DNA from 4 places in the Shewanella sp. SP1S2-4 genome. Region 4 is predicted to be linked to each of the others. Evidence: predicted binding sites of a transcription regulator. Region 4 holds the regulator's gene; each other region holds the start of a gene.

Region 1 (5,541 bases), on a different contig from region 4:
GCGCCGTTTCATCCCCCGCTTGCAACGCCATGATCTGCCGTTTCATACCTAAAATAATGAACAAGCTCGCGCCAATCACCAGTGTCGGCAGCACTAATAAGGACCAACTGGCCTTAGCGAAACTGCCTAAACTCCAAAACAGCACAGAAGCCGTCGCCTGCGGACTGGCGAAATACAGCAGCAGACTCGTTAGCGCGCCGAACATAAAGGAGGTCGCCACGCCTGAGAGCAACATGCGCTCCACTTGGCTATTGAGCCCAAGCCCAGACAAGGCCAGCACTATCAGTACCGACAAACTGGCGCCAATAAAAGCGCCGAAGGGCAAGCTAAACCAGAGCAAACCCGACAAGGCGCCCGAGCCACTAAAAATCCCCGTGTTCGCCGCCATACCCGCATTTTCAAAAAATCCAGAGCCCGTAAATAGCGTCAACATCACCACAGCGCCAAAGGACGCGCCTGAGCTAATGCCAAACAAATAAGGGTCGGCCAGTGGATTGCGGGTCACGGTTTGCAGCACACTGCCCGCCAAAGACAAACCCGCACCCGCCACAAAGGCCAGTAAAATACGCGGCAGTCTGAGCTCCATCACGATGCGCTCCGTCATGCCATTGGCTTGAGTGAGGTTGGCCATTTTATTGATAAACACTTGGATAACATCCATAAAACTGATGTTCGCCGCGCCAAAACTCGTGGCGGCAATGGGGGTTATCAAAGTGATTATGCCTAATGCGACCAGCATCAGTTTTTGTCTCGTCAAAGGTGTCACGATACGCCCCAAATGTGAGATGAAATGCTATTTACTCCCTGAATCATCCGCCCTCGCCTCGCTCAGCCAAAGCATCAGCCATGCTGTGCGTCGAATCATGGTAGCCATAAAAATAGCTGATCAAGGGCTTTTTATGTTGTGGATGGGTCGATACCTTAGCGCACACGCCAAACACATCGCCAATTCGCGCCTCGGTTAATACTTCAGTTGGCGTGCCCATAGCGCTAACTTCACCGTTATGGATCAACAACAAACTGTCGCACAGGGCGCTGGCTAAATTGAGATCGTGAATGGAGGCAATCACGCTGATGCCAAGGCTACGCACTAATTCGAGGATTTGAATTTGATAACGCACATCGAGGTGGTTGGTTGGCTCGTCGAGGATCAACAGTTGCGGCTGCTGCACTATGGCGCGGGCGATCAAGGCACGCTGCTTTTCACCGCCGGATAAGTGCTCGTACTGTTGGTGCATCTTATGGCTCAGGCCGACTTTCTCTAGAGCCTTTGCAATGCGCTCGCCGTCACAGCTCGAATTGGTATCGAACATGCCCTTATGCGGCGTTAAGCCCATGCTGACCAATTGCTCTGTGGTTAGGTCAAAATAATGTGGCGTGTCTTGCTGCACTACAGCGACACGGCAGGCAAACGCCTTGGGCGATAAACGCTCAATATCTTGATCAAACAGGGTAATTTTGCCCTGAGTCGGGCGAACAAAGCGATACAAACAGCGCAGCAAGCTAGACTTACCCGCACCGTTTGGACCAATCAAACCCAGCATCTGCCCGGTAGGCAGCGCAAAGTTAATATTGGAAAGAATGGTTTTGCCATCGATACACCAGCTTAGCTGGCTGACATCAAGCGCGACCGTCTGGCTCGCTGATGGGCGAGTGTCGCTGTCATTCAAGGTATGGCTCGTTTGGATGGCAGAGAGTTTCACCAAAGTGGTGCTCCTAGCAAGTCCAAACCTGAATTAAAAAAGGTTATGCACATTGTCATCGGCTCCCTCGAGTCACCCGCTCGAGAACTAAGGCTGCACGCAGCGATAACAGAAATAGGCAGGTCTCCTGACTCGTCACTTTTTGTATTAAAAACAATATAAAAAGTCACTCACAGTTGCGGGCACAGTTCGGGCTGACTGACAAGCAGCTCCCCGATTCCCTATTATGTTGAGATTGATTTCAAGCCTTTGCAGGGTAAGCTGGCAATCGTTGCCACAGAACATACTCGCACCACTCAAAACTCCCAACACCTATTTCTGTGACGTCATCCGATACGCTATCGCAAGCCTTGCAAGGCCGCGTGCGTAGGGGGACGCCAGGAAAACGCATTATCCTATATTTACCTTAATAGGCAATCGACAATCACGCTGGTAAGACAAGAAAAATCTTCACCTTAGGCCGATGCATATCACTCGCAGCGTCCGCTCGGCCAATCTAAACGCCAGTAACAAACGCCGTGCTCATCCTGCAGCACAGTAATGCTCACCACGGCCGCCACGGGTAAATCGAGTTGACTGTAAAATCCCACCGCCCGTTCAACCCCAAGGGCGCGCGCCATTAGGTGACGGATCACCCCGCCGTGGGTCACCACCCATACCTTGGCAGCCAGCTCACCCGTACTCAAGCCCTTACCCACGCTAGCGCCCGTAACCTGCTCGGCGTTATCTGAGTCGATAATCAACCGTTTAAACTCGGCGGCGAGTATCTGGTCAATCGTCCCATTCACCCGCGACTCGAAACTAGCCATAGTTTCCCCATTGGGCGGCGGTGTTTGCCAAGGGTTTTGCCAATAGGCCGCTAAATGTTCGCCCGCTTGTTGATACAGTTCATCGAGCCGACGACCGTCCCAATCGCCAAAATCAATTTCCTGTAAACCCGTTAAAAACTGCGCCTGCAATGGCCTTGACTCAGATACCAGCGCCGCCGTCGAATGCAGCTCGGCGGCAAAGGCTTGGGCAAATTCGCCGCAGCGGCGTGAAGTCGAGCTATAAATCACGCTACACACGCTGGCCTGTGACTCAACAGCTGCCGACATTTGTTGCCAACCCTTTTTACTCAAAGGCACATCCACACGACCCCGCAAAATAGCGCCGCCTTCACACTCACCGTGGCGCAACAATAACAATCGAACTTGTTTCATATATGCCTTTTTAGTTAGGGACTAGATGCTAGGAACTCAAGCCAAGAGCCTAAATTCTAGATTCTCGATTCTCGATTCTCGCTCCTAATGCCTTTGACTTTCATCTTGCCCTGACAATCATAAGTCGCGTATTATGGACGTCTATACGTTTAAATGTCCAAAACAAATTTTTAAGAACAAGTATTCAAAAAATGTCGGCAGACGACAATAAAATGCACTTAGCATAACAATGGCCGATTTTTGGACTTAACTTAGCTGTATTTAAGGTAATTATTTATGACGATACCCTCAACCAAAGCCGGCCAGATATTGGCAGACATTCGTAAACAGCTTGCTGAGCGCATTCTAATCTTAGACGGTGCCATGGGCACTATGATCCAAGACCACAAGCTCGAAGAAGAGGATTATCGCGGCGAACGCTTTAAAGATTGGCACACTGACGTCAAAGGCAACAACGATTTATTGGTGTTGTCGCAACCCCACATCATCAAACAAATTCACACCGACTACTTAAACGCCGGTGCCGACATCATAGAAACCAACACCTTTAATGCTACGACTATCGCCATGGCTGACTACGACATGCAGTCGCTGTCCGCCGAAATTAACTTAGCCGGCGCCCGCCTCGCCCGTGAAGCCTGTGATGAAGTCTTTGCTGCCACAGGCATTCCGCGCTACGTCGCCGGTGTGTTAGGCCCCACTAACCGTACGTGTTCGATTAGCCCTGATGTGAACGACCCAGGCTACCGCAACGTCAGCTTCGATGAGTTAGTGAGCGCTTACCGAGAATCCACTAAGGCGCTGATTGAAGGCGGCGCAGACATCATTATGGTCGAGACCATATTCGATACCTTAAATGCCAAAGCCGCACTGTTTGCGATTGAATCGGTATTTGATGACTTATTTGGTCAGCATTCGAGTGACCGCTTACCTATCATGATTTCGGGCACCATTACCGATGCCTCAGGCCGTACCCTTACCGGTCAAACCACCGAAGCCTTTTATAATTCCCTGCGCCATATCAAGCCCTTATCTATCGGCCTTAACTGTGCGCTTGGGCCAAAAGAGCTGCGCCCGTACGTCGAAGAATTATCGCGTATCGCCGAATGTTATGTGTCGGCGCATCCGAACGCGGGTCTGCCGAACGAGTTTGGCGGCTATGATGAAACCCCAGAGGACATGGCGAACGTGATCGAAGATTGGGCGCGCGAAGGCATGCTCAATATTATCGGCGGTTGCTGTGGAAGTACGCCTGAACATATCCGCGTTATTCGTGAAGCGGTCGACAGACATAACCCGCGCGTGTTGCCCGATATTCCCGTTGCCTGCCGCCTTGCCGGTTTGGAACCGCTGACTATCGACGCCCAATCCCTGTTCGTTAACGTGGGTGAACGCACCAACGTTACAGGTTCAGCCAAGTTTTTAAAGCTGATCAAAGACGGTAAGTTTGAGCAAGCGCTCGATGTAGCCCGCGAGCAGGTCGAAAGCGGCGCGCAGATCATCGACATCAACATGGACGAAGGCATGCTCGATGGCGCCGAGATCATGCACAAGTTTTTAAACTTGATAGCCTCTGAGCCTGACATCAGCCGCGTACCGATTATGATCGACTCCTCTAAGTGGGAAGTCATCGAAGCTGGCCTAAAATGTATTCAAGGCAAGGGCATAGTTAACTCGATTTCCCTTAAAGAAGGCGAAGCTAAGTTTATCGAGCAAGCAACACTGGTGAAACGCTACGGCGCGGCGGCCATTATCATGGCGTTCGACGAACAAGGTCAGGCCGATACCAAAGCGCGTAAAATCGAAATCTGTACCCGCGCTTATAGGGTGCTGGTTGATAAGGTCGGCTTTCCGCCAGAAGACATCATCTTCGACCCGAACATTTTCGCCATCGCCACGGGTATCGATGAACACGACAACTATGCCGTCGATTTTATTGATGCCATTAAAGCGATTAAAGCCACCCTGCCCCACGCAATGATTTCGGGCGGCGTGTCGAACGTGTCGTTCTCGTTCCGCGGTAACAACCCAGTGCGCGAAGCGATTCACGCGGTCTTCCTGTACCACGCCATCAAAGTCGGCATGGACATGGGCATTGTCAACGCGGGTCAGTTAGCCATTTACGACGATATCGACCCTGAGCTTAAAGTACGGGTCGAAAACGTGGTGCTTAACTTGCCCTGCCCAGTCGAAGGCTCGAGCAATACCGAGCAGTTACTTGAAATCGCGGAGAAATTCCGCGGTGATGGCGCGCAGGTGGGTAAGAAAGAAGATTTAGAATGGCGCAGCTGGCCAGTTAGCCAACGCTTATCCCATGCGCTCGTCAAAGGCATTACCGAATTTATCGATGAAGATACCGAAGCCGCTCGCCAAGAAGCGAAACGTCCGCTGGATGTGATTGAAGGCGCCTTGATGGACGGCATGAACGTGGTCGGTGACTTGTTCGGCTCAGGCAAGATGTTCCTGCCACAGGTGGTGAAATCGGCGCGGGTGATGAAAAAAGCCGTGGCTTACTTAAACCCCTATATCGAGCTGGAAAAGGTTGAAGGCCAATCTAACGGCAAGATTTTGATGGTGACGGTAAAAGGCGACGTGCACGATATCGGCAAAAATATCGTCGGCGTGGTGCTCGCCTG
Region 2 (5,541 bases), on a different contig from region 4:
GCCACGGGGAAATGTGATACTAAGCGCGAAGCCAGTAAAGGGATCCCCTTGTTATCGAGTGCAGCGCCCTTTTGGGTGATCAGATAAAAACTTCGACGACTCTTATCTAAATCTAATTCCGCCGCATGCTTAACGATACGAGTTTTCAAGCCTATGGATTCAGCGAGTAACGCTAAATGACATGGTGCCGCCATTTGATGTAAAAAAACTAATTCATTAATTGTGCTCAATGACTCTCCTCCCTGAAAAGTATTTTCTATTAGCAAAATGGTATGTTTGACCAGCCTCTTTAGTTAGATTTTTAAACATTCCATTAACCTAGTTGATTCTGACTAGTTAAAGACTGAAAAACATCACCCAAATGTACTATTCCCTTTTAAATCCTAGTAAGTTCGACTAACTGACGGAATATAATTGGAATAACAGCATAAAACTCCATTAGGTTTAACCGACTCACGAAATCTAGTACTTTCAAACTATGAAGACACCCATCGAAAGTTGCAACACAAAAATAACATGCAGGCAATAAGAAAGTGTGACAGCTAAATGCCATCACACTCATGTTAGAAGCTTTATGGAAGAATGAACTTATGACTCAAGCTGAAACAATCAGCAACTCACGGCCACTAGCGTCTGAGTTTAAGTGCTGCTATTTGCTTATCTTGAAAACGAGACAATAAAACGAGTGCGACAATTGCGCCAATTAATGCCATTAACATATCTGATTGAGTGTCCCACACATAGCCTTGGGTTCCCAAAAAGGCTTCAGCGCCTTCACCTGTTGCCACTGCAACCCACCATTCAATGAGTTCATAAAACGCCGAAAACGCGAGCACAAAACATGTGACCAAAAACGCACACCAAGCACCGGGTTTGACCGCTTGATTACGCAGCATAATTTCACGCGCTAACATGGCAGGGATAAAACCTTGCGCAAAGTGACCTAACTTGTCGTAATTATTACGTTCTGAACCCATCCAATGGGCAATCGTGTCGAATAATGGCACTTCAGCATAGGTGTAATGCGCGCCGACAAACAGCACACAGCAATGGGCTAACACTAAAACATACACCAGCGGCGTTAATGGGAAGCGTTTGCGGGTAAAAAATAGCAGTGGCACAGCCACTAATGCGGGAGCCGCTTCGAGCCACCAAGTGAAAGGATCTGCGGGATTTATCGCCGACCAAACGAGCACTAAGAGGTAAATAGCACACCACGCGATTTTGTTATTCAATGTTTCTTCCTCTTATGCGATATTGTTCTTAATTTAGAATATTAACTTTAGCCATCTAGCCCTCCACACTGAGTAAAAAAAGTGCTATTTTGGTGGGTGAAGGTTGTCAGCATATCATAAGAAACATTTCTATTAATTAGAGGGTACCCATATCATGGCGAAACATTCGCTGGACAAGGATAAGATCAAGATCCTGCTGTTGGAAGGCGTCCACCAATCTGCAGTCGATGTACTTGAGCGTGCGGGATACACCAACATCGAATACCACAAAGCCTCATTAGGCGATGAAGCATTAATTGAGTCCATCAAAGATGCACATTTCGTGGGACTTCGTTCACGTACCCAATTAACTGCCGAGGTGCTGAAACGTGCCGAGAAGTTGATCGCGATCGGTTGCTTCTGTATCGGAACCAACCAAGTTGATCTTGCCACCGCCGAATCCCTTGGTATCCCAGTATTTAACGCACCATTCTCCAACACGCGAAGTGTTGCCGAACTCGTGATTGGCGAAATCATTATGCTGATGCGCGGTATCCCTGAGCGTAACGCCATCGCCCACCGTGGTGGCTGGATGAAAACCGCCGCTGGCAGCTACGAAGTGCGCGGAAAAACCTTAGGCGTAATCGGTTACGGTCATATCGGTACTCAGCTTGGTATTCTGGCTGAGACGCTGGGCATGCGCGTGGTGTTCTTCGATATCGAAGACAAACTGCCGCTAGGCAATGCACAACAAATTCATTCAATGGAACAATTACTGGCGCAAGCTGACGTAGTGAGCTTACACGTACCTGAAACCCCACAAACCAAAGACATGATAGGCGCAGCTGAATTTGCGGCGATGAAAAAGGGCAGCATCTTTATCAACGCATCACGCGGCACTGTAGTCGATATCGAGGCCTTAACAGTCGCACTCAAAGAGCGCCACCTTGCGGGCGCGGCGATTGATGTGTTCCCAGTTGAGCCGCAATCGAATGACGATGAATTTATCAGCCCACTTCGAGGTCTTGATAACGTATTGCTGACACCGCATGTGGGTGGTAGTACTGCTGAAGCCCAAGAAAACATTGGTATCGAAGTCGCTGGCAAGCTCGCTAAATACTCAGACAACGGCTCGACCGTATCTGCAGTTAACTTCCCTGAAGTTTCGCTGCCTATGCATAAAGGCACCTCACGCTTACTGCATATTCACCAAAACCGTCCAGGCGTGCTGATCAAGATCAACCAAGCCTTCTCGGAAAAAGGCATCAACATTGCCGCGCAATATCTGCAAACCACCGCAGAAATTGGTTATGTGGTCATGGAAGTCGACACCCACCAAGCCGAAGAAGCTTTAGTGGAATTGAAGGCCATTGAAGGCACACTGCGTACCCGCGTGCTGTTTTAACTGCGTACCCGCGTGCTGTTTTAAACTTTAAACTCCACTCGCTTTAAGCCTATCGACTAAAGCACACATAATAAGGCGCACAGATCATTCACAGATATGTGCGCCTTATGCTTTTGAGCCAACTGGAATTCCGTTACAATCTAGCCTCTCACATCGTCTTTATTTTCAGGATCTCGCTATGACTATTTCAGTTTCTACGCCCCATTGGGATCTGGACGCTACCTTGCCTCCACTTATGCTTGCCAACTTATCTCATTTGGGCCTCATCAAAGTCGTTGGAGAACAAGGCCGCAGTTTTATCCATGGCCAAGTGACCACAGATATCAGCTCATTGGCCACAGATCAATGGCGCTGGGGCGCCCATTGCGATCCTAAAGGTAAAATGCTGGCCAGTTTCAGAACCTTTGCCATTCAAGATGCACTCTTTATGTTGATGCCAAAGGATGCCATCGAAGTCGATTTACCCCAGTTACAAAAATATGCCGTGTTTAGTAAAGCCACCTTAAGCAATGCATCCGCTGAGTGGACTCTGCTCGGCGTTGCTGGTGAACAGGCAAGCCAATTCGTGAACAAACATTTTGGTGACATTCAGCAAGAGCTCACACTCATTGAAAAGGGTGCGATTTTAAAAGACGCTGAACGTTTTATTTTAGTATTAACACCAGATGCCGCAGCAGCTTTAGTTGCGCAATCGGAACTGAGTGTATTTGACGCCAGTGCATGGCAAGCGTTAGAGATTGCAGCAGGTTACCCCAACCTTGCCGCCAGCCATGCCAGCCAGTACGTACCGCAGATGTGTAATCTACAAGCGGTTAACGGTATCAGCTTCAATAAGGGCTGTTACATGGGGCAAGAAACCATAGCGCGCATGAAATATCGCGGTGGTAATAAACGCGCCCTGTATATTTTGCGCGGTCACACTAGTCTTCAAATCACCCTAGCATCAGGCCTCGAAATCGCGATGGAAGACAGTTTTCGCCGTGGCGGTCAAATCATTGAGTTTGTACAGCGTGGCAATCAAGTCTTGTTAACCGCCGTACTTCCTAATGACACGCCTAATGATACTCAGCTGCGTTTTGCCGACGATGAACAATCACATTTAACGATCCAAGCCCTGCCCTACTCATTAGATGAAGCGTAATGCTTTGATTTAATATAATTAGTATAAAATATTGAAGCAAAATAAAGGCGCCAATGGCGCCTTTACCTTAGTCAATGCACTTCGAGCATCAATTTTCTAAATAAGTATCTCGAATGGCAATTGCTTCTGGCAGGATTTGCTTGAACTCCTCCACCAACTTAGGATCGAAATGTTTTCCCGCTTGATTTTCAAATAGCTCCATAGTTGCTTCAATCGTCCAAGCCTGCTTGTAAGGCCGTTGCGAAGTCAGCGCATCGAACACATCCGCAATCGCGGTGATACGCCCTTCAAGGGGAATTTCTTCACCTACCAAGCCATTGGGGTAACCTGAACCATCCCACTTCTCATGGTGAGTTAAGGCGATACGACGGGCCATTTGCAATAACGGATCGCTATGTTCTCCAATAATTTCTGCACCTATGGCGGCGTGCTGCTGCATAATTTCCCATTCCTGCGCATCAAGTTTCCCTGGCTTTTTCAGCACAGCATCGGGCGTACCGATTTTACCAATATCGTGCATAGGCGCCGCATTAAAAATCAAGTCACAAAAGGTTGTCGGTAAGCCGAGCTTTATCGCTAATATGCGGGCGTAATGGCTCATACGCACAACATGTAGACCCGTCTCGTTGTCCTTGTATTCAGCAGCACGGCCAAGACGACGGATAATCTCGAAACGGGTTTCTTCTAATTCGTGGGTACGAACTTTAACTTGTTGTTCGAGTAGACGTTTTTGATCATAGAGCGCAAGATGCGTTTTAACCCGCGCTTTAACGACAGGCGCACTGACAGGCTTAGTAATATAATCCACCGCGCCCAATGCAAAACCTTGGGCTTCATCAGCAATTTCAGATAAGGCGGTCACGAATATCACCGGAATATGGCTGGTCAGCGGCTCTTGCTTTAGCAGCTTGCAGACTTCATAGCCATTCATACCTGGCATCATGACATCGAGCAGAATCAAGTCAGGCCGCGATTTTGTCACTAACGCTAATGCCCTTGGCCCATCGATCGCCACTTTGACTTTGTAATCATCACCTAGAATACCGATCAAAATATCAATATTCTCAGGTGTGTCATCGACGACTAATATTGTTGCTTTTTCCATTAACAACTCCACTCAATGTCACACATTATAAATTCGCGCTACCGCTTTCTATCCTAACTGTGTAATCACATCGTCAATTAAGTCGATTGCCTCATCAAACTGATACTGGTTAATCATAGATAAAGCGGGGCTTAATGTTTGCCACATTGCACTACTCACCTTCGGCTTTAACGCATCAATTTTTGCCACAGCGCTGGCATCGGCTTCATCTAGATTCTGACGTAAGACCCGTAATTCGGCTCTCAAGTCCTCATCTGATAGCAAGTCCACCGCTCGGGGCTCGGCTTGATTCACTATCGCAGGCTTAGCCTGTTCAATCGCATCGCAGATAGAGGCTACTAGCGGTTGAATTTGAACTAATTCATCTTCATAGGGCGCTTTCTCTGTTAAATGCAACTCAAGCAAACGCGCTAATTCCACCAATTTTGCCGAACTTAAATTACCCGCTAAGCCTTTAAGGGTGTGGGCGATACGCACCGCATCTTCGACTTGATTCGCCGCGATGGCTTTGCGAACCTGCTCCACGACATTACGTTGACTGCTCACAAAACGATCAAAGATTCGTTGATAAAGACGCGTCGAATGCTGCACCAGTTGCAAACCTCTATCGATATCCAACTCAGGGTGTTCTGGCCACTTGAGCAATACCGTTTGATCTGCGCCATTGCTGACTTCA
Region 3 (5,541 bases), on a different contig from region 4:
AGCGGCCATGTCGGCGGCTTTTTCAAGGATTTCCATTTGCGCGCCCCACGCCACTAAGGTGATGTCTTTACCTTCGCGAACCACTTCAGCCTTGCCCAGTTCAATTTCATAATCGCCCGCTGGTACTTCGCCAACCGATGCGCGATATAAACGCTTAGGCTCAAAGAAGATCACCGGGTTTTTGTCACGGATTGACGCCAATAGCAGGCCTTTGGCTTGCTCTGGGTTACGTGGCACAACGACTTTTAACCCCGGCGTCTGGGTAAAATAAGCTTCGGGTGATTGCGAGTGATAATGTCCGCCCGCGATACCGCCGCCATAGGGCGTACGGAACACTAATCCACCGACATCGAACTCATTACCGCTACGGTAACGGAACTTAGCCGACTCGTTGACGATTTGATCGAACGCCGGAAAGATATAATCGGCGAATTGGATTTCAGCCACAGCAGTCATGCCATTTGAGGCTAAACCATTAGCAAAACCGGCGATACCTTGCTCTGTCAGCGGGGTATTGAAGCAGCGATCGCGACCAAATTTTTCTTGAAGACCGGAAGTGGCGCGAAATACCCCGCCAAAGTGCCCCACATCTTCACCAAAAACCACCATGCGCTCATCGGCTTGCATGGCTATCGACAAGGCCTCATTGACGGCCTGTAACATATTCATTTCAGCCACGGCTTATAGTCTCCCTGCACTTTTTGGATAGGCTTGCGGATATTTTTTGATATGTTCTTTAAGATCGGCGAGTTGCTTTTTCAGCACAGGCGTCGGCTTGTCGTACACATCTTCAATAATTTCATCCAGCATAGGCACAGGAATTTTTTCAGCCACTTTTACCGCAGCCAATACTTCTTCACGATATTTCTCATGCAGTTTCACATCATCCGCTTCAGCTAACCAACCTTTGTTGATAAGCCATAATTTGAAGCGTTTGACCGGATCGTGTTGCTGCCACTTGGCTTCTTCATCTTTCGAGCGATAACCTGATGGATCGTCTGATGATGAATGCGCGCCGAGACGGTAAGTCATGGCTTCGATCAGCACAGGGGCATTATGCTCAATCGCATAGGCGCGAGCTTGCTGCGTTGCGGCTAACACGGCCAGCATGTCATTGCCGTCAACACGAATGGTGTGCATGCCATAACCCACACCGCGACTCGCAATACCGTTACCAGCAAACTGCTCTTCAGTTGGGGTTGAAATGGCGTAGCCATTGTTACGACAGAAGAAAATCACTGGACACTTCAATACTGCGGCCATGTTTAGACCGGCATGGAAGTCCCCTTCCGATGCAGCGCCTTCGCCAAAATAGCAAACCGCGACTTTGCGCTTACCTTGCATTTTTAAGCTGTAGCCCACACCCGTCGCCTGCGGGATTTGTGTCGCAAGGGGTGAAGAAATCGTTTGATAATGCAATGCCGCACTGCCGTAATGAATGGGCATTTGGCGACCTTTACCGAGATCTTTCTCGTTACTGAACATCTGATTCATAAACTGTTCAGTAGTAAAGCCGCGATAACGCAACGCCGCATGCTCACGGTATTGCGCGAGGATAACGTCTTCTTGATCGAGAGCGGCCACACTGCCGACAATCGCCGCTTCTTCACCCGTACAGGTCATATAGAAGCTGATGCGCCCTTGGCGCTGGGCACCTAACATACGTTCATCGAGTACCCGAGTGAATACACAGGTATCGTAAATTTTAGTGGCTAAGGTTTCATCTATCACAGGCAAAACCGCGGTTTCATAAGTGGTGCCGTCGGCTTGTAGAATTCGAAGGATAGGAATGTGTAGCGATGCCTTATCCAAGAAGCCGACACGGTGCACTGTATCAGTGTTGAGTGTTGCTTTGCTCATATTGTGCTCTTGTTATCTCATTACGCACCAAAGCGTTTTGATGCGTCTGTTTATACGAATATGCCCGACGAACATTACGTTAACGTAAACTACCTATCAACCATTGGCATAGCTCAAACCACAAGTTATCCCTGCTCCGCATGTATATATTGCTTTACAAGCCTAACGCACGTCCGCATTCACCGCAGGGATCAGGCAAATCACAGTGCGATTGCCAATAGGCACTTTGGCATTAGGGAACACGACAGACTCAAACTCATGTTCCACTTTAATTTCTTGCCCACCTTCCCGCGCTAAAACAAAGCCCTTCGGGAAAGATCTGAAGTTTTCGACATCAGTTGCGAAGGTAAATTCAAAATCATCGAAATGTTTATTGATGACGCGGCACACTTGATACAAGTTAACCTTATCGGCATCAAATGCATCCAGCTCCAACGGCTTAGCGGTGATCAAGCGCATAAACATTTCATGGGTCGCGATAAAACGCGTCATGTCGTTCTGCCCCATGGGATAGACTTTGCCAAGCTCAATGGTAAAGGCATCGGCGCCGTAGTGTTCGGAGGAAAAATAGCTGAAGGTCGTGGTCGGTTCGTGGTGAAAAAGAACCGTATCAACGCCGCTAGCGGCTAAAAACATGATTTGCTCGCCGCTAAAGGCACGCCCTGGACGATAGGGATAGATAGCGAACTTTTCATGCTTCGAGGCGCGCATCGCCGTGTGCAGATCATAATGAATGCGCTGACGACCATCGGCAGCCGCGGTATAAAAACGGTCGACATAGGCTTCGAGTTTTTTGGCGCGCACTCGCTCAGGATTGACTAATCCCGGAGGATTGGAATGCTCACCACTAAAGAGACGATTCATGTTCTCATCGATAATCCGCGTGCCGTTATTAATCGCTAATGGATTACCAATCAGGAATAAAGTGCGCTGTTTCGCGATGATCTTTTGCTGTAAAAGCTGCTTAATTAAGCCATTGCAGAGTTCAATGGGCGCGGTCTCGTTACCGTGAACACCGCAAGAAAGGACAACATCTTTTCCTTCATTCTGGGCGGGCTCAAAAACGATAACGCCAGTATCCCACACTTCAACTTGGGTATGGTCGCCTAAGCTAAATGAAAACTCGCCATCGAACTGTTCAGGATGGGCTAAGGTGAGCGCTAAAAAATCCTTTGAATCTAACAGAGCTTGTAACACAGAATTCTCCTTATAATGGTGTGTAACAGTAACGGCGCAATAGCATCAGTGCAGATAGCAATAACCACTCAAGCATTCATCTCACCGCGGTTAGGCTTACTCGCACCTTAAAAAGCGGCTTCAATACTAACACATGTTTTTAATGCTGTTCTCAGACATTTATCGCCATAGGACCCAGTTTTGAACGGAATAAGATCAACGCGGCGCTTTGCTATGCCGAGTGTAAATTTCCAATCATCTTATCGAAAAATCGTCCTGCATAAATATTCCTGCTAGAGGCTTGCTTTTGCGCGCGAGTTTTATCACAATCCTTAGCCATCTAGACTTCTATTGGATTTAATTATGGCGTTAGCAACCTTTGGTGCCGGCTGTTTCTGGGGCGTAGAGTATTTTTTTAGACAAGTGAACGGCGTATCGAATGCCACCTGCGGTTACATGGGCGGCAATAATAGCGCGACCACCTATGAAGAAGTCAAAAAAGGCAAAACTGGCCACGCCGAAGTGGTACAAGTGGAATTTGACCCTGCCCTGGTCAGTTATGAAGACTTGCTCGAGGTATTTTGGAAAAACCACAATCCAACCAGTCTGAACATGCAAGGTGGAGATATAGGCACTCAATACCGCAGTACGATTTTCTTCCATGACCGCGAACAAAAAGCCGCGGCAGAAGCCTCAAAATTAGCTTTTGCCCGCTCAGGTCGTTGGGGATTACGCCATATCGTGACTGAAATAGTGCCATTGCAACAGTTCCATGTGGCTGAGGAATATCACCAAAATTACATTGATAAGAATAACTTACCGAGTTGTCATATCGAATACTAAATACGGTCAAATCAGCATGAGAAAATACTCATAACTGACATTAGACACAAACAAAAACGCACTCAAAACTAAGTGCGTTTTTTTTGATACTTTATAAACCTACTGCTGCATTAAGCGTTCAGCGCCTTATCAATTAATGCCTGCGCATCTTTGATGATCTCAGCTAGATGCTGCTCACTGATAAAACTCTCGCCGTAAATCTTAAATAACGCTTCCGTGCCCGATGGACGCGCCGCAAACCAACCATTCGCCGTAGTCACTTTAATGCCACCAATGGCAGCATTATTGCCCGGTGCATGGGTTAACACGTTTTCGATTGCCTCACCCGCAAGCACTGTGGCATTTAAGGTTTCAGCATTTAATAACGCAAATTTGGCCTTGTTTTCAAGACTGATTGGGCTATCGATACGCTTATAAAAGCTTTGGCCAAACTGTTTTACTAGCTCTTGATGGCGTTGACCTGGAGTTTTACCTGTCACCGCAAGAATTTCTGCGGCAAGTAACCCTAGAATAAAGCCGTCTTTATCTGTACACCACGTAGTGCCATCACGGCGCAAAAACGCCGCGCCAGCGCTCTCTTCACCGCCAAAGGCGATGGTGGCTTCGGCTAAACCATCAACAAACCACTTAAAACCCACAGGCACTTCGAGTAACTTTTTGCCATGGAAAGCACAGATTTTATCGATAAGCGCACTCGATACTAAGGTTTTACCTATGGCTAAGCTATCGCTCCAATCCGGTCTGTGCGTCAGTAAATAATCGATAGCGACCGCAAGGTAGTGATTAGGGTCCATCAAGCCTGTATCAGGGCAGACAATGCCGTGGCGGTCATAGTCAGGATCGTTACCAAGGCATAAATCAAAGGATTCTTTATGGGCGAGTAACCCAGCCATCGCATAGGGAGAAGAGCAATCCATGCGGATTTTGCCGTCTTTATCCAACGGCATAAAGCTAAAGCTTGGGTCAACTTTATCATTAACTAAGGTGATATCGAGCCCATAACGCGCGGCAATCGGTGCCCAGTAGAAAATCCCTGAACCACCGAGCGGGTCAACACCGATACGCAGCTTAGCGTTGGCAATCGCCTGCATATCGATAACATTCTCTAAATCAGCCACATAGGGCGTTACCAAATCAATGGCGTTGACATAGCCTGAGGCCAGCGCTTCGGCATACGCTAATTTTTGCACGCCAGCTAACGCTTGGCGTAAGTAATCATTAGCACGCGACTCAATCCAAGCCGTGATATTACCTTCGGCAGGTCCGCCATGGGGTGGATTGTATTTGATCCCGCCATCTTGAGGCGGATTATGGGAAGGCGTGATAATCAAACCATCGGACAGTGCCGCACCTGTGATATTTGCTTCGCGATTGGCGCAAATCACCCCATGGGACACCACAGGCGTTGGCGTGAAACCATCATTCTGCTGGATATGCACTGTGACTTTATTTGCCGCCAGCACTTCAATGGCCGATAAATAAGCGGCGTAGGATAACGCATGGGTGTCAATACCGAGGATCAACGGCCCATTAATATTCACCGATTGGCGATAATCCACCACAGCTTGGGTAATCGCCCAAATGTGTTGTTGGTTAAAACTGCCATTAAAAGCGCAGCCTCTGTGCCCAGAAGTGCCAAAGGTGACGCGTTGTTGTACGTCA
Region 4 (5,541 bases):
CCGCGAAGTGAATCTTAAAAAAGCAGATGAGCTGTACTTTATCCAAGGCAAAGTGGCGGTGCACACCAATGGCGCCACCCACAATGTGCCTATGCTCGCTAACCTGATGTCGGATAACGCTGTGTGGGTTCACCCCATCTCTGCGGGCAAATTAGGGATCAGCAATGGCGACCCAATCCGCCTCACCAGCAGTGTTGGCACAGAAGAAGGCCATGCCTTAGTCACGCCGGGTATTCGCCAAGATACTGTGTTTGCTTACATGGGCTTTGGTTCTAAAAACAAAGAGTTGGTCAGAGCAACGGGCAAAGGTATCCACTGCGGTAACTTACTACCGCACGTTACTGCTCCTGTGTGTGGCATGACAGTGCACACCACGGGCGTCACGCTGGCAAAGCGCTAATCGGAGGCTTAAATGAATAAACGATATGTAATGGTGCACGACGAGAACAAGTGCATCGGCTGCCAAGCTTGTAACGTGGCGTGTCGCAGTGAAAATGGCGTACCCGAAGGCGTTACTCGTCTGCAAGTGCGTGTGGAAGGCCCCTTTGGTGAGATGCCCAATCTGCATTTCAAATACCACAGGGTATCTTGCCAGCAATGTGAAGATGCACCTTGCGTTAAGGTGTGCCCAACAGGCGCGGCCTATGTGGGTGAAGACGGCATTATCTCTATCCATACCGAGAAGTGTGTCGGCTGCATGTACTGTGTGGCAGCGTGCCCCTACAAAGTGCGCTTTATGAACCCAGAAACCAAGGCGGCGGATAAGTGTAACTTCTGTAAAGACAGTCGTTTAGCGCGGGGCGAAGAGCCAGCGTGTGTGACTGTGTGTCCAACCGATGCCTTAGTGTTTGGCGATGCTAATGATCCAAGCAGTGAAGTGGCCATCATGCTCAACACTAAAATCACTTACCAAGATAAAACCCATTTGGGCACTAAACCTAGGGTATATCGCGTTCCTACCAAAAGAGGGGGGATTTGATTATGAACAATACTTGGGGCGACATGGCGCAATATGATCCTGTCACTTGGCACTGGGTCATTGCCGTTTACCTGTTTATGGCGGGGTTATCCGCGGGCAGTTTATTGATTGGCATTGGTTTACGCTGGGCGAATAAGGAACTCAGCGCGGGAGCCGAAAGCAGCATTCTTAAGGCGGCCGCCATTATTGGGCCTGTAGCGATTAGCTTAGGTCTAGCTTGTTTAGTGTTTGACTTAACCAAACCCTTCCACTTTTGGTTGATCTTAATTCACTATAACTTCCAGTCTGTGATGGCGATCGGGGTGCTGGCGCTGCTGGCGTATTCTCCCTTAGCTTTTGCGTACGCCATTATTGTGCTGCGGGATGACTTACCAAAATGGGGTTTGGGTTTCCTAACACCTATCGCTAAGTTACTTATGCCATTTCGAAAGCTGATTGAAGTATTGTTGTTTGTCCTCGCCATTGGCGTAGGGGCTTACACTGGCTTCTTAATTTCGGCGATGAATGCTTATCCTATGCTCAACACTGCGGTACTGCCTGCGCTGTTTTTAGTGTCGGGTTTGTCGGCGGGCGCTGCGGCAAATGCGGTACTGGCGTTGCTGATGTTTAAGACGGACAGCCACGACAAAACTTTAGTGAAGATGCACGGTTTAGAATTGCCTGTGATGGCGATTGAAATCCTGTTCCTGTTCATGTTGTTCTGCGCCTTGTACTTCAAGGGCGGCGCGGCGGCTGCGGCCTTAGCATCGTTAACGTCTGGGCTATGGGCAAGCGTGTTCTGGATAGGCGTTGTCGGTATTGGCTTTGGTATTCCATTGCTGTTTATGCTGCTACCCGCCGCGACTCGCCACACTAAGGGCGCGATGATCATGGTGGCTTGTGCGAGCTTAACGGGCGTACTCGCCTTAAGACACTTTATTGTGTACGCAGGGCAAAGCTATTTAAGCTGAGTATAAGCTGGCTTTACATATTGATAGATAAAGAAAAAGCACTGACAATGTCAGTGCTTTTTATTGTTTGAATCTTCAGATGATTTGTCAATACAAGCAGGACGCTTATTGGGGTAATAACTCGATAACCGACTTCACCGTTAGCACTAAGGCGCTGATACTGCACAGGACTAATGTCGCCATTTTAGTTTTATCTTTATCGACACTGCCCACCAATCGCCCCGCGACTAAATACCCTAAAAGCACAGAAGGCAGCAACATCAACGACAGCCACAGGTGCTTCAATTCTAATAAGCCAGTGATCGCCAGAATGACCATAGCTATGGTGGAGCTAAAAATGAAGAAGGCCGACAGGGCGGCGCGAAACTGCGAGGCATCTTTGCCTGACAATAGAATCGCCATCGGCGGACCACCAATGGCGGCAATATTACCGAAAATCCCCGAGACGACGCCCGCGCCGAAGAGGGTTTTCTTATTCACTGGTAGGCTGAATTTATACAGGCTGAGGATAACCGCGACAGCCACAATGGCGGCGATGGATAACCCGAGTATGGGCTGAGGCGCAAACAGCAACAGGCTCGCGCCGATAAAACCGCCGGGCACGCGACCTAGGAGTGCATATTGCAAGCCATTGAATTCTAAATGACCACGTTCCCGGAATAAGGTCAGTAGCGAGATGGTAAATCCCATGGCAATAACGGGACCCGGTACGAGCTGCGGATCGACGATATACAGCAAAGGACTGGCGACAACCGCTAGGCCAAACCCAATCAGGCTCTGGGTTAAGGCGCCAAGAAATACAATCAGCGAGGCCAAGGCAAGAGTCTGTGGATCTATCATAGAAAACATAGGATTCCATATAAACAAAAAGGGATCGTTAACGATCCCTATTGATGAGCACTGTGATGTAACTTTGCCAGCGACAAGTCGCTATTCCATGTCTTCCCACTCGATCCCCATCTCGTCCATCAGCAACTTGGCTTCGGCGGGAATGCTGTCTGGGCTATCTTTTGACAGATCTTCATCGTTAGGCAATGGCTGGCCAGTGTAGGCGTGCAAAAATGCCTCACACAACAGCTCGCTGTTGGTGGCGTGACGCAAATTATTGACCTGACGACGAGTTCGTTCGTCCGTAAGGACCTTAAGCACTTTGAGCGGAATAGACACAGTAATTTTTTTTACTTGTTCATTCTTCTTGCCATGTTCAGCATAGGGGCTGATGTATTCCCCATTCCATTCAGTCATTGACTCACCTGTTATAACGCTAAATTCGGGGCAGATTTTAAACCCTTACAAAGAACAGTCAAATTATTGCTACTATTTCTTTGTGATTGCAAACAGATTTCTTTATGTTCAGACGTCTAAACGTCTTCACGCCTATTGACGATGGCGTTGGGCTTAGGTACATTTAGACGTCCAGACATCTCTATCAGTCTACCGAATTTAGGAGTCCACCCATGGCAGAGCGTCAATTAGCCACACTGGCAGTGCGTCAGGGTATCGAAAGCGATACTCAATATGGTGCAGTTGTGCCACCGATTTATTTGTCGACTAATTACGCCTTCGATGGTCATAAAAATCCCCGCGAATTCGATTACAGTCGTTCAGGCAACCCAACGCGCTGCATTTTAGGTGAAGCATTAGCCCAATTAGAAAAGGGCGCCACTGGCATAGTGACATGCACTGGCATGGCGGCCATCACCCTAGTGACCACATTGCTCGGCCCTGATGACCTGTTGGTGGTGCCCCATGATTGTTATGGCGGTTCTTACCGTTTATTTACTAATTTGGCAAAGAAAGGCCAGTTTAAGTTGATTGTGGTCGATCAAACCGACAGCCAAGCGTTAACCGCAGCGATCGCGCAAAATCCTAAGATGGTGTGGCTCGAAACCCCGTCTAACCCGCTATTGCGAGTGGTGGATATCGAAGCCATTGCTAAGGCGAGCCATGAGGTCGGCGCGCTGGTGGTGGTCGATAACACTTTTTTATCGCCGATATTGCAACAACCCCTATTGTTAGGCGCGGATATCGTTATCCACTCCACCACTAAATATATCAATGGTCACAGCGATGTGGTTGGCGGCGCAGTGGTTGCCAAAGATGCACAAATTGGCGAAAGCTTACATTGGTGGTCGAACACGTTAGGCTTAACGGGGTCGGCATTTGATAGTTACTTAACCCTGCGTGGCCTACGAACCTTAGCGGTGCGTATTCGTGAACATCAAACCAATGCCCAGCGCATTGTTGAGGTATTGACGCAAAGCCCTGTGGTGAGCAAAGTTTATTACCCTGGTCTTGCGGATCACCCAGGTCATGCGATTGCAGCCAAGCAACAACAAGGCTTTGGCGCTATGCTGAGTTTTGAGCTTAAGGGCGGCGAGGCCGAAGTCGTGGCCTTTTTAGGTGCACTCCGCTTATTTAGCGTGGCGGAAAGTTTAGGTGGCGTCGAAAGTTTGGTGGCCGTGCCCGCCACTATGACCCACAGAGCCATGGAGCCGCAGGCGCGCTTCGAGGCGGGTATTAAGGACACCCTATTGCGTCTATCGGTGGGTATTGAAGATGCCGCCGATTTAGTTGCAGATATTCAAGCAGGATTAGCCGCCGTTGCGGCTTGTCAGTAGAGGAATAATAGATGGCACGTTGTCACTTACATAAATTTGGTGGCTCCAGTTTAGCGGATGCCGATTGTTATCGCCGAGTCGCCCATATCCTGTTAACCCACGGTCATAGTGATGATCTCGTGGTGGTCTCTGCGGCGGGTAAGAGCACGAATTTCCTGTATAAATTATTAGCGCTGCGTGATGCGGGTCAGCTATGGCAAGAAGAATTACAAGTGCTGATCAGCTACCAACAGGGGTTGATTGAGCAGTTGTTATCAAATGAACAAGCCCGCGATCTGCGTGAGCGTTTGGCCACTGATAAAGCGCAGCTTATCAGCTTATTATCCTTAGATACCCGCAACGATTACCAAATTAGCCATGTGGTGAGCTTTGGTGAACGTTGGTCGGCACGTTTAATGGCGGCGCTGCTGCGCGAATCTGGCGTGGCCGCAAGCCATGTGGATGCCTGTTCAATTTTAGTGGCCGATGAAGCCGCTGTGCCGCAAATTCGGGTACAAGAATCCCGTGCTAAAGTACAAGCCCTATTAGCTGCCCATCCAAATGAGCGCTTAGTGATCACCGGCTTTATCTGCGCTAACGAGCGCGGCGATACCTTGTTACTCGGTCGAAATGGTTCAGATTTTAGCGCCAGCTTGATTGCCAGCCTTGCCGATATCGAGCGCGTGACCATTTGGACCGATGTGGAAGGGGTGTTCAATGCCGATCCTAATAAAATCAACGATGCTAAGTTACTGAAAAGCATGTCACTTGCCGAAGCCGATCGCCTAGCGCGTTTAGGTTCGCCAGTATTACATTCGCGCACTCTGCAGCCTTTGTTTAATACCGAAGTGAGTTTAGCGGTACGCTCAAGTTATGCATCCCACACCGACTTTACCTTAATCGCGCCCCACAGTTCGTCTGCGAGCGCGCCTGTGGTGACGAACCTCAATGCTGTGGTCCTGTTCGGCTTTAAGCTCACTGGTGAATTAACGAGCTTATTAGATTCGTTGAT

Evidence for each region. Region 4 encodes MetJ, which represses methionine synthesis genes. Its sites were predicted from a motif close to TAGACGTCTAGACGTCTA; they were not measured.
Region 1: a site for MetJ is predicted at 3,040-3,057, ahead of metH (methionine synthase). Genes of this name have one in related genera too.
Region 2: a site for MetJ is predicted at 1,284-1,301, ahead of serA (phosphoglycerate dehydrogenase). Genes of this name have one in related genera too.
Region 3: a site for MetJ is predicted at 3,370-3,387, ahead of msrA (peptide-methionine (S)-S-oxide reductase MsrA). Genes of this name have one in related genera too.

The regions. Positions count from the first base shown of each region.
Region 1 is NZ_JAUOET010000008.1:116,305-121,845, forward strand. It holds gene Q4Q52_RS10280 (FecCD family ABC transporter permease) at 1-739, opposite strand, end outside; gene Q4Q52_RS10285 (ABC transporter ATP-binding protein) at 810-1,703, opposite strand; cobalamin riboswitch at 1,803-1,969, opposite strand; gene Q4Q52_RS10290 (histidine phosphatase family protein) at 2,174-2,905, opposite strand; gene metH (methionine synthase) at 3,182-5,541, shown strand, end outside.
Region 2 is NZ_JAUOET010000029.1:23,374-28,914, forward strand. It holds gene Q4Q52_RS19085 (LuxR C-terminal-related transcriptional regulator) at 1-230, opposite strand, end outside; gene Q4Q52_RS19090 (DUF2238 domain-containing protein) at 627-1,235, opposite strand; gene serA (phosphoglycerate dehydrogenase) at 1,390-2,619, shown strand; gene ygfZ (tRNA-modifying protein YgfZ) at 2,798-3,760, shown strand; gene Q4Q52_RS19105 (two-component system response regulator) at 3,849-4,865, opposite strand; gene Q4Q52_RS19110 (PAS domain S-box protein) at 4,914-5,541, opposite strand, start outside.
Region 3 is NZ_JAUOET010000003.1:289,745-295,285, forward strand. It holds gene Q4Q52_RS05405 (alpha-ketoacid dehydrogenase subunit beta) at 1-678, opposite strand, end outside; gene Q4Q52_RS05410 (thiamine pyrophosphate-dependent dehydrogenase E1 component subunit alpha) at 682-1,860, opposite strand; gene astE (succinylglutamate desuccinylase) at 2,023-3,057, opposite strand; gene msrA (peptide-methionine (S)-S-oxide reductase MsrA) at 3,400-3,879, shown strand; gene pgm (phosphoglucomutase (alpha-D-glucose-1,6-bisphosphate-dependent)) at 3,990-5,541, opposite strand, start outside.
Region 4 is NZ_JAUOET010000006.1:107,537-113,077, reverse strand. It holds gene phsA (thiosulfate reductase PhsA) at 1-400, shown strand, start outside; gene Q4Q52_RS08575 (4Fe-4S dicluster domain-containing protein) at 413-979, shown strand; gene nrfD (NrfD/PsrC family molybdoenzyme membrane anchor subunit) at 982-1,929, shown strand; gene Q4Q52_RS08565 (sulfite exporter TauE/SafE family protein) at 2,035-2,778, opposite strand; gene metJ (met regulon transcriptional regulator MetJ) at 2,860-3,174, opposite strand; gene metB (cystathionine gamma-synthase) at 3,387-4,550, shown strand; gene Q4Q52_RS08550 (bifunctional aspartate kinase/homoserine dehydrogenase II) at 4,562-5,541, shown strand, end outside.